DNA from 2 places in the Shewanella sp. SM68 genome. Region 2 is predicted to be linked to the other one. Evidence: riboswitches for the same ligand, from Rfam matches in the RefSeq annotation. Region 2 holds a riboswitch; the other holds the start of a gene.

Region 1 (4,427 bases), 160 kb from region 2:
AAATAGTTACCTTAAATACAGCTAAGTTAAGTCCAAAAATCGGCCATTGTTATGCTAAGTGCATTTTATTGTCGTCAGCCGACATTTTTTGAATACTTGTTCTTAAAAATTTGTTTTGGACATTTAAACGTATAGACGTCCATAATACGCGACTTATGATTGTCAGGGCAAGATGAAAGTCAAAGGCATTAGGAGCGAGAATCTAGAATCTAGAATTTAGGCCCTCGGCTTGAGTTCCTAGCATCTAGTCCCTAACTAAAAAGGCATATATGAAACAAGTTCGATTGTTATTGTTACGCCACGGTGAGTGTGAAGGCGGCGCTATCTTGCGGGGTCGTGTGGATGTGCCTTTAAGCAAAAAGGGTTGGCAACAAATGTCGGCTGCAGTTGAGTCACAGGCCAGCGTGTGTAGCGCGATTTATAGCTCGACTTCACGCCGCTGCGCCGATTTTGCCCACGCTTTTGCCGCCGAGCTGCATTCGACGGCGGCACAGATATCTGAGTCAAGGCCATTGCAGGCGCAGTGTTTGTCGGGTTTACAGGAAATTGATTTTGGTGATTGGGACGGTTGTCGGCTCGATGAACTGTATCAACAAGAGGGCGAACGCTTAGCGGCGTATTGGCAAGACCCTTGGCAAACTCCGCCGCCTAATGGTGAAACTATGGCAAGTTTTGAGTCGCGGGTGAATGGGACGATTGACCAGATACTCGCCGCCGAGTTTGAACGATTGACCCTTGACTCACATAAAATGGGTAATGAAAACAGTGCCATTAATGAAACCGCTGATAATATGCCTGCCACTCAAGTGTGGGTCGTGACCCACGGCGGGGTGATCCGTCACTTAATGGCGCGTGCCTTAGGGGTTGAACGGGCGGTGGGGTTTTATAGTCAACTCGATTTACCCGTGGCGGCCGTGGTGAGCATTAATGTGCTGCAAGATGAACAGGGTGCCTGCTATTGGCGTTTAGATTGGCCGAGTGGGCGCAGGTGTTGAGGCCTTATTTCACGACCTAGGAGTTATGGTTTAGGCGTGATCGTTTGGCGAGAATAAGCTGACATGAAAATATTCTGATTTAAACAGCATTGCCTAATGGGATAGATGTAGGATAATGCTTTTCCCTGACGTTTGAACGAGATAGCGTATTACATGCGCAATGAGTGATAACGTCGCAGAAATAGGTGTTGGGAATAGACTCTCTTTGTTCGAATCGCTCCGCTGTTTTAATTAATAGTGGCGTTGTTAACAAAGAGCATATCAACCCAAACATAATAGGGAATCGGGGAGCTGCTCGTCAGTCAGCCCGAACTGTGCCCGCAACTGTGAGTAGTTTAAAGAAGCACCTAGATTCTAGATTCTAGATTCTAGAGCCTAGCTCCTTCTTTTCTACAAGTCAGGAGACCTGCCTATTTCTGTTATCGCTGCGTGCAGCCTTAGTTCTCGAGCGGGTGACTCGAGGGAGCAGATGACAATGTGTACAACCTTTTTTTATACAGGTTTGGACTCGATAGGAGCGCCGCTTAGGTGAAACTTTCTGCAATCCAAACTAACAGCCCCGTGAATGACAGTGACACTAACCCGTCATTGAGCCCATCAGTCGCACTTAATGTGAGCCAGTTGAGCTGGTGTATCGATGGCAAAACCATACTTTCCAATATTAACTTTACGCTGCCAACGGGGCAGATGCTGGGGCTGATTGGCCCTAACGGTGCGGGCAAGTCTAGCTTGCTGCGCTGTTTGTATCGGTTTGTTCGCCCGACTCAGGGCAAAATTACCCTTTTTGATCAAGATATTGAGCGCTTGTCGCCCAAGGCGTTTGCCTGTCGCGTCGCCGTAGTACAGCAGGATACACCGCACTATTTTGACCTCACCACAGAGCAATTGGTCAGCATGGGCTTAACGCCCCACAAGGGTATGTTCGATACCAATTCGAGCTGTGATACTGAGCGTATTGCTAAGGCTTTAGAGAAAGTCGGCTTGAGCCATAAGATGCACCAACAATATGAACACTTATCCGGCGGTGAAAAGCAACGCGCCTTAATTGCCCGCGCCATAGTGCAGCAGCCGCAGCTTTTAATCCTCGATGAGCCAACGAACCACCTCGATGTGCGCTATCAAATTCAAATCCTCGAATTGGTGCGTAGTCTTGGCATCAGCGTGATTGCCTCTATTCATGATCTTAATTTAGCCAGTGCCCTGTGCGACAGTTTGTTGTTGATCCATAACGGGGAAGTCAGCGCTATGGGGACGCCAACCGAAGTATTAACCGAGGCGCGAATTGGCGATGTGTTTGGCGTGTGTGTTCAGGTATCGCCCCATCCACAACATAAAAAGCCCTTAATCAGCTATTTTTATGGTTACCACCATGTAGATCATGGCCTGAACGAGCGAGGCGAAGGTGGATGACTCAGGGGAGTAAACAATATTTCATCTCATATTTGGGGCGTATCGTGACACCGTTGACGAGACAACAACTGATGCTGCTAGTATTAGGTATCATCACTTTGATAACGCCTATTGCCGCGACAAGTTTTGGTGCGGCGAACATCAGTTTTACGGATGTTATTCAAGTATTTATCAATAAGGCGACGAACCTCACTCAAGCCAATGGCATGACTGAACGCATTGTGATGGAGCTCAGGCTACCGCGCATTTTACTGGCTTTTGTGGCGGGTGCGGGTTTGTCACTGGCGGGCAGTGTGTTGCAAACCGTGACTCGCAATCCGCTCGCCGATCCCTATTTGTTTGGCATTAGCTCTGGCGCGTCCTTTGGCGCTGTGGTGATGTTGACCTTATTCACGGGCTCTGGATTTTTTGATAATGCGGGCATGGCGGCACATTCTGGGCTTTTTAGCGGTTCGGGTGCCTTGTCTGGTTTGCTTTGGTTTAGCTTGCCCTTGGGCGCTTTTATTGGCGCCAGTTTGTCGGTGCTGATAGTGCTTGCCTTGTCTGGCCTTGGGCTTAATAGCCAAGTGGAGCGCATGTTGCTCTCTGGTGTGGCGACCTCCTTTATGTTCGGCGCATTAACGAGTCTGTTGTTGTATTTCGCCAGTCCGCAGGCGACAGCCTCTGTGCTGTTTTGGAGTTTAGGCAGTTTTGCAAAGGCCAGTTGGTCCTTGTTAGTACTGCCAACACTGGTGATTGGCGCGAGTTTATTCATTATTTTAGGCATGAAACGGCAGATCATGGCGTTGCAGGCGGGGGATGAAACGGCGCATACCTTAGGGGTGAATGTGCCTAAGCTGCGGCTCAATATGTTGCTGCTCTGCTCCTTGATTACCGCTATTTTGGTGGCTACCTGCGGCGGTATCGGTTTTGTCGGGTTAATGATCCCCCATACCGTGCGTATGCTGTTTCCCGGTCGTCAACCGATTTTATTAACGGCGTTGGTGGGCGGCTTATTTATGGTGTGGATTGATGTATTAGCGCGCTGTTTATTGGGTAATCAAGAGTTGCCCGTGGGCATTATCACGGCCGCCATAGGTAGCATGTTCTTTTTGCTGATTTTACGTAAGCGTAGAGTCATGGCGTAAATACAAGGTCATGCCGTAGGCACACCTAGTCAGGACGTAAACCCAGAGTTAAGTCGTCATCCTAGAGTCATGTCGTAAGCGCAGGCTGGCGGGATAATCAGTATTTCTGTTGATATCCCACCCGCGATTGGAAATGCACAATTGGACATGTTCGTCATAGACGCGGGATGCGTTGTGGTTATTTAATGTAGATTACAAAGTGGAGTGTGGATGTCTCAGTCAGCCGTGTCTTTTCAAATAAGCCCTGTGAGTAAAGCGCAGGATCTGGTGATTCTGCAGAAAATTGATCTTAAGACTAAGCCGCCCGGTGCCTTAGGTCAGCTCGAATCCTTAGCCTTGCAGATTGCCCGCGTGCAAGCGACTGATTTGCAACAAACGGAGCAGCCACAAACGGATGTGCTCAAAATAGTCCATCCAACCATGTTAGTGTTTGCGGGGGATCATGGCATTGCCGCAGAAGGCGTGTCGATTGCCCCTAGCGAAGTGACTCACCAAATGGTGCAAAACTTTGCCCATGGCGGCGCGGCGATTAACGTTTTTTGTCGGCAGGTGGGCTTTAAGCTCGAAGTGATCGATTGCGGTATGTTAACGCCAGTTGAAGGGGTTGAAGGCATTATTGATCAACGTCTTGGTGCTGGAACGGGGGCAATCCATTTAGAGCCCGCAATGGCGCTTGAAACCGTCGATAAAGGCTTTGCGATGGCGCGCGATTTGATTGAACGTCACCATCAAGCGGGTTGTAACTTAGTCGCCTTTGGTGAAATGGGCATAGGCAATACCTCCTCTGCTGCGGCCATTATGGCGGCGATCATGCAGCTGGATGTGATTGATTGTGTCGGCCGTGGTACTGGCATTAATAGTGAAACCTTAGAACGTAAATTGATGCTGATTGAGC
Region 2 (4,427 bases):
ATTCGCGAGCTAATGGCTTGACGGCGCCGCCAGCGACAGGAATATCACTGCGATTTAATAAGGTTAAGATCCGCAGGGCATTATTGAGCGTTTTATCCGGCGTTTGGTTACCGGCGCTGGTGGTGACGGCCAGTGGAACCAGCTCTGGATGGGCGAGAGCTAAAATGAGCGCAATAGCGTCGTCATGGCCGGGATCGCAATCCAGAATAATAGGGCGAGTCATACTGTTACTCCTTTAAACAGTGGTGATGGGGGCTTAGAATAGCATGCCATCAGTTAGGCGCTAGCCTGTGGAGGGGACTTGCAGAGTAAACTGTGAGCATTTTCGTCTTTTTATCAACAAGCTGCTAGAATTCTGCCCATTTTTGACACTAGGCGATGTTAGGTAAATCCATTCTCGCTCTGTCCGCTGCACAACATTGAATGACATATCCAAGCAAATACAAGGAAATAAGTAATGCTCACTCATCGAATTACTTGGCCTAAGGCTTTACTCGCGGGCATGGTTGCCATGCAGATCTCTGGCTGTAGCGATCCTCAACCTATGGCCATTATTGAAAGCAATAACGAGTCATTGCTGCAGTTCGATAACGGCAAACTGCTCCAACTTAAGGAAAATCCGAGTCCACAGTATCGCCATATTCCCTGTGATTTACCCACAGTCGAGACTGTAGTCACCAACAGTTCGGCCTTTGCGGCGTTAACTAAATCCGGTGAGGTGATCACTTGGGGCGACAGTTATGCTGGCGGTGATAGCAGGGAGGTGACGGAGCAGCTTAAGCAAGTGAAGCAAATCGTCCCAGTTAAGGACGGGTTTGCCGCGCTACGTCAAGATGGCACTGTGGTTTACTGGGGTAATGTGGGGAAATTGAGCCTCGACAAAGCCCTGCAAAACCGCATGACCAATATTACCAAGTTGTTCGCTAATCAAGAGGCCATTGCGGCCCTTGATGCTAATGGCAAGGTACACACTTGGGGTTATGGCCCCTACGGCGGCAATAGCTTACATGTGCAGGATCAATTAGTTGATGTTGTCGATATCTTTGCCAGAGGACGCAGTTTTGTCGCCCTCAAAAAAGAGGGCAGTGCTGTGATTTGGGGGCAGGTTGAAGAGTCGACCAATATGAAAAAGTTACTCCCGCAGCTTACGGATGTAGCGAAGATCGAATATTTTCAACACACCTATGCCGCCTTGAAAAAGGACGGCACTGTGGTGAGTTGGGGTTGGCGCAGTGATGCTTACTCGATCCGCAGCGCCTTAAAGGATGTGGCGAGTATGACGGCAAACAATTGTGCCTTTGCGATTTTAAGTCCTACGGGGGATGCGCATTTTTGGGGCGATGGGATTAACTGTGGTGTCGATTGGATTAAAAAAACCAATATCACAGGGGTAAAAGAGATTATTAGCATTGGCTCAGGCTTTTTATTACTGCGGGATAAGGCCGTGCCGCAAATAGTGGCCGACGATACTGATTACGCTCATATGTTTGGGTTTCACTATGCCCAAGAGATTCTTGATAAATATTGGCAGGAAGGCAGCATCATTACTCGAGGGCCTGCCTCCTTTGTGTTTACGCGTCCCGATGGCAAAGTGGTGCCTGTTGGTTATCGCGCCAACCGTGAAAATGTGGAGAAGTTGATTGCACGTATTCCGCGACTCACTTGGTTAGATGGCGCAAATGACGGTTATGTTGGCATCAGCGAAAAGGGGGAGCTGGTCTCTTGGTCGATGAATTTGCCCATGTTCGACAAGTCGCCGGTACAACCTGCTGACTCGTTAGTGATTAAACCGCTGGATTTTACCCCCGTTGCCCAATGCGAAACTCCTGAGCAGCGTCAGGCGATTTTGAGCAAAGACAGACCAAAACCTGCGGCAAAAAACTGGGATGGCGTTTTCTAGCTCATGTGAGTTTTCTCGCTAATCTGAGATTGATGGACTTTCATCCGTATAGACGTCTATAATGCGCGCGCTCAGGTCTGATATGCTCTGAGCCTTGTTGGGCGTTAACAGATTGTACGCCCTTTGAACCTAATTTTGAGTCAACCTTCTGTGGTGCTTGCGATGATAGCGTCGTGAGATAATCGGGAAGCCAGTGAAATTCTGGCACTGCCCCCGCAACGGTAAAAGGTGAGAGAGGACCGCGTTTGATTGGTGTGTTCAAGACAGAACCCGAAAGTCAGAATGTGAAAGGTCAGTCTCGTGTTAATTCAACTTTAATGGATTAACATAGCCTAAGTCCGGAGACCGGCCCTAAAGGTGTTTTTGAGATTTCGGTGGGCAGATCTCAAAATGCGATAATCACCGTCAGTATTTACGACTGAATTAACGGTATCGTGGCGTCAATGCCCCGTTTTCCTTGCAGGAGTTAAAGGTAAAATGGGAACAAATCCAACAAAAATCGCGCTGCTGATCGGCAGCCTTTGCAGTTTTTCAATTATCGCGCCCGTTATGGCGGCTGACGATACCAGCACAGCTAAAGTCGACGAGCATCTTGTCGTGATCGGCCGCTCTGATAAGACCCCGTTAAATATTGCCGCCAATGTGAATGTGATTGATGCCGCTGCGATTGAAATGAGTGGCGCGACTAATTTGACCGACGTCTTACGTGGTCAAAGCGGTATTCAAATTTCGGATAACAATATTGGAACTAGCTTTGCGATGCGTGGTTTTAGCGCCAGCACTGCCGTTAATAACACGCTGATTTTACTTGATGGTCGTCGTCTCAATAATATCGATATCGCCGCACCTAGCCTTAATGCCATTCCGCTTAATCAAGTGGATCGTATTGAAATTTTATCGGGTAGTGCGGGTGTGCTTTATGGTGACCAAGCCGTGGGCGGGGTGATTAATATTGTCACTAAGTCCCCTGAAAATACTGGCGGCAGCGTGCAGTTATCTGGCGGTAGTTTTGATACCTATGAAGGTCGTGGTGATGTGTCTGGCGCGATCAACAAAGATTGGCGTTACTTTTTCACCGGTAGTTACAACCAAGGTGACAACTATCGCCAGCATAATGCCAACGAAACCGGCTCTATTCTTGGCCGCATTCAATATAAAACAGCCACAGACTCGTTCTTTGTTGAAACCAGCTACTACGATAACGATCGTGAAAATCCGGGCTCGCTTACTGAAAAGCAATTTAAAGACGATCCCCGTGCTTCATCAAATAAGGTAGAGTATGCCCACGAGATGACCACTGCGGCGCGAACGGGTTACCAGCATCAGCTTAATCAAAACTGGGCGCTGGCGGCTGATTTAGATTATAGCGATACCTTAGTGTCTTCTCTTAATTGGGGGGCGAACAGCCATAACACACGCTCACTGTTAATGTTTAGCCCTAAAGCGTTAGCGAATTACAGTACGCGTCAAGGCGAGCTAAGCCTAGTCACAGGTTTAGACATCAGCCGTGGTAAGGCTGATTTTGACACTATGGCGCGCAGTAATGTGCAGCAAATGCAAAGCGCCTATCTACAAGCTACAGTGCCTTTAAGTCATACTTTAAGTTACGTTGTGGGTGGACGATATGCGCGGGTGACCGATGAGTTAGTCGATGGCAATGTCTATCCTAATGGCATGGATTTAGACGAAAATGCCCACGCATTCGAACTGGGTTTAAATTACCGCCCAACTGCGGAGCACAGACTCTACGTGCGCGCCGATGATAACTTCCGTTTTGCCAAAGTGGATGAGCAAGCTTATACATCGCCGGGCGTATTTGGCTTAAAGCCGCAAACAGGCCGTTCCTATGAGGCGGGTTGGGATTGGGCTGTCGCTAGTCAAACCCTACGAGTCAGCCTATATCGTCTCGATTTAGAGGATGAAATTGTTTATGACTCGAGTGCAGTTAAACCCATAGGTGGAAATTTCAACGGTGCAAACGTTAATGCCGACGCTTCTCGTCGTTATGGCGCGGGTGCCGATTGGGATTGGCAGATCACTAAAGCGCTGCAGCTAGGGCTGGAATATAACTATACCGACGCCGAATTTACCGATGGTGCTAACGATGGCAAAGAGCTGTCTTGGGTGGCAAAACACACGGGACGCGGTTATGTCAGCATGGATTTTGCTGAGCATTTCCAAGTATTTGCCGAAGCTATCTACACGGGGGATCGTTTTATCGAAGGCGATAACGCTAATCAAGGTGATAAGCTAGCAAGTTACGTGCTTGGTAATTTAGCCTTGAATTATAATCGTGATGCTTGGCTTGCCAGTCTGCGTATCGATAATGTATTCGATAAAGATTATGTTAGCGCAGGCTATTATGGTGGTGGAACATATAATGGTTATTACTCAGGTCGAGGCCGTGATATTCGTTTCACTGTGGGCTACCGCTTCTAAATATTAATGAGCTATCTAATAACAAAGCCAGACTCAGTCTGGCTTTTTATTTTTTACGCTGAGTTCAAAGAATAAATCTTAAAATAGG

The links. A riboswitch is a leader RNA that binds a small molecule or an ion and turns the genes downstream of it on or off. The one in region 2 is predicted to bind cobalamin.
Region 1: it holds a riboswitch for cobalamin, as region 2 does, so the genes downstream of both, L5M40_RS03925 (ABC transporter ATP-binding protein) here and L5M40_RS04555 (TonB-dependent receptor) in region 2, are expected to answer to the same signal.

Annotation. Positions count from the first base shown of each region.
Region 1 covers NZ_JAKKRU010000002.1:174,570-178,996, reverse strand. Annotated here, with positions in the region: gene L5M40_RS03930 (histidine phosphatase family protein) at 270-995, shown strand; cobalamin riboswitch at 1,217-1,424, shown strand; gene L5M40_RS03925 (ABC transporter ATP-binding protein) at 1,524-2,405, shown strand; gene L5M40_RS03920 (FecCD family ABC transporter permease) at 2,402-3,532, shown strand; gene cobT (nicotinate-nucleotide--dimethylbenzimidazole phosphoribosyltransferase) at 3,743-4,427, shown strand, end outside.
Region 2 covers NZ_JAKKRU010000002.1:335,636-340,062, reverse strand. Annotated here, with positions in the region: gene rihA (pyrimidine-specific ribonucleoside hydrolase RihA) at 1-223, opposite strand, end outside; gene L5M40_RS04560 (hypothetical protein) at 458-1,900, shown strand; cobalamin riboswitch at 2,035-2,269, shown strand; gene L5M40_RS04555 (TonB-dependent receptor) at 2,378-4,339, shown strand.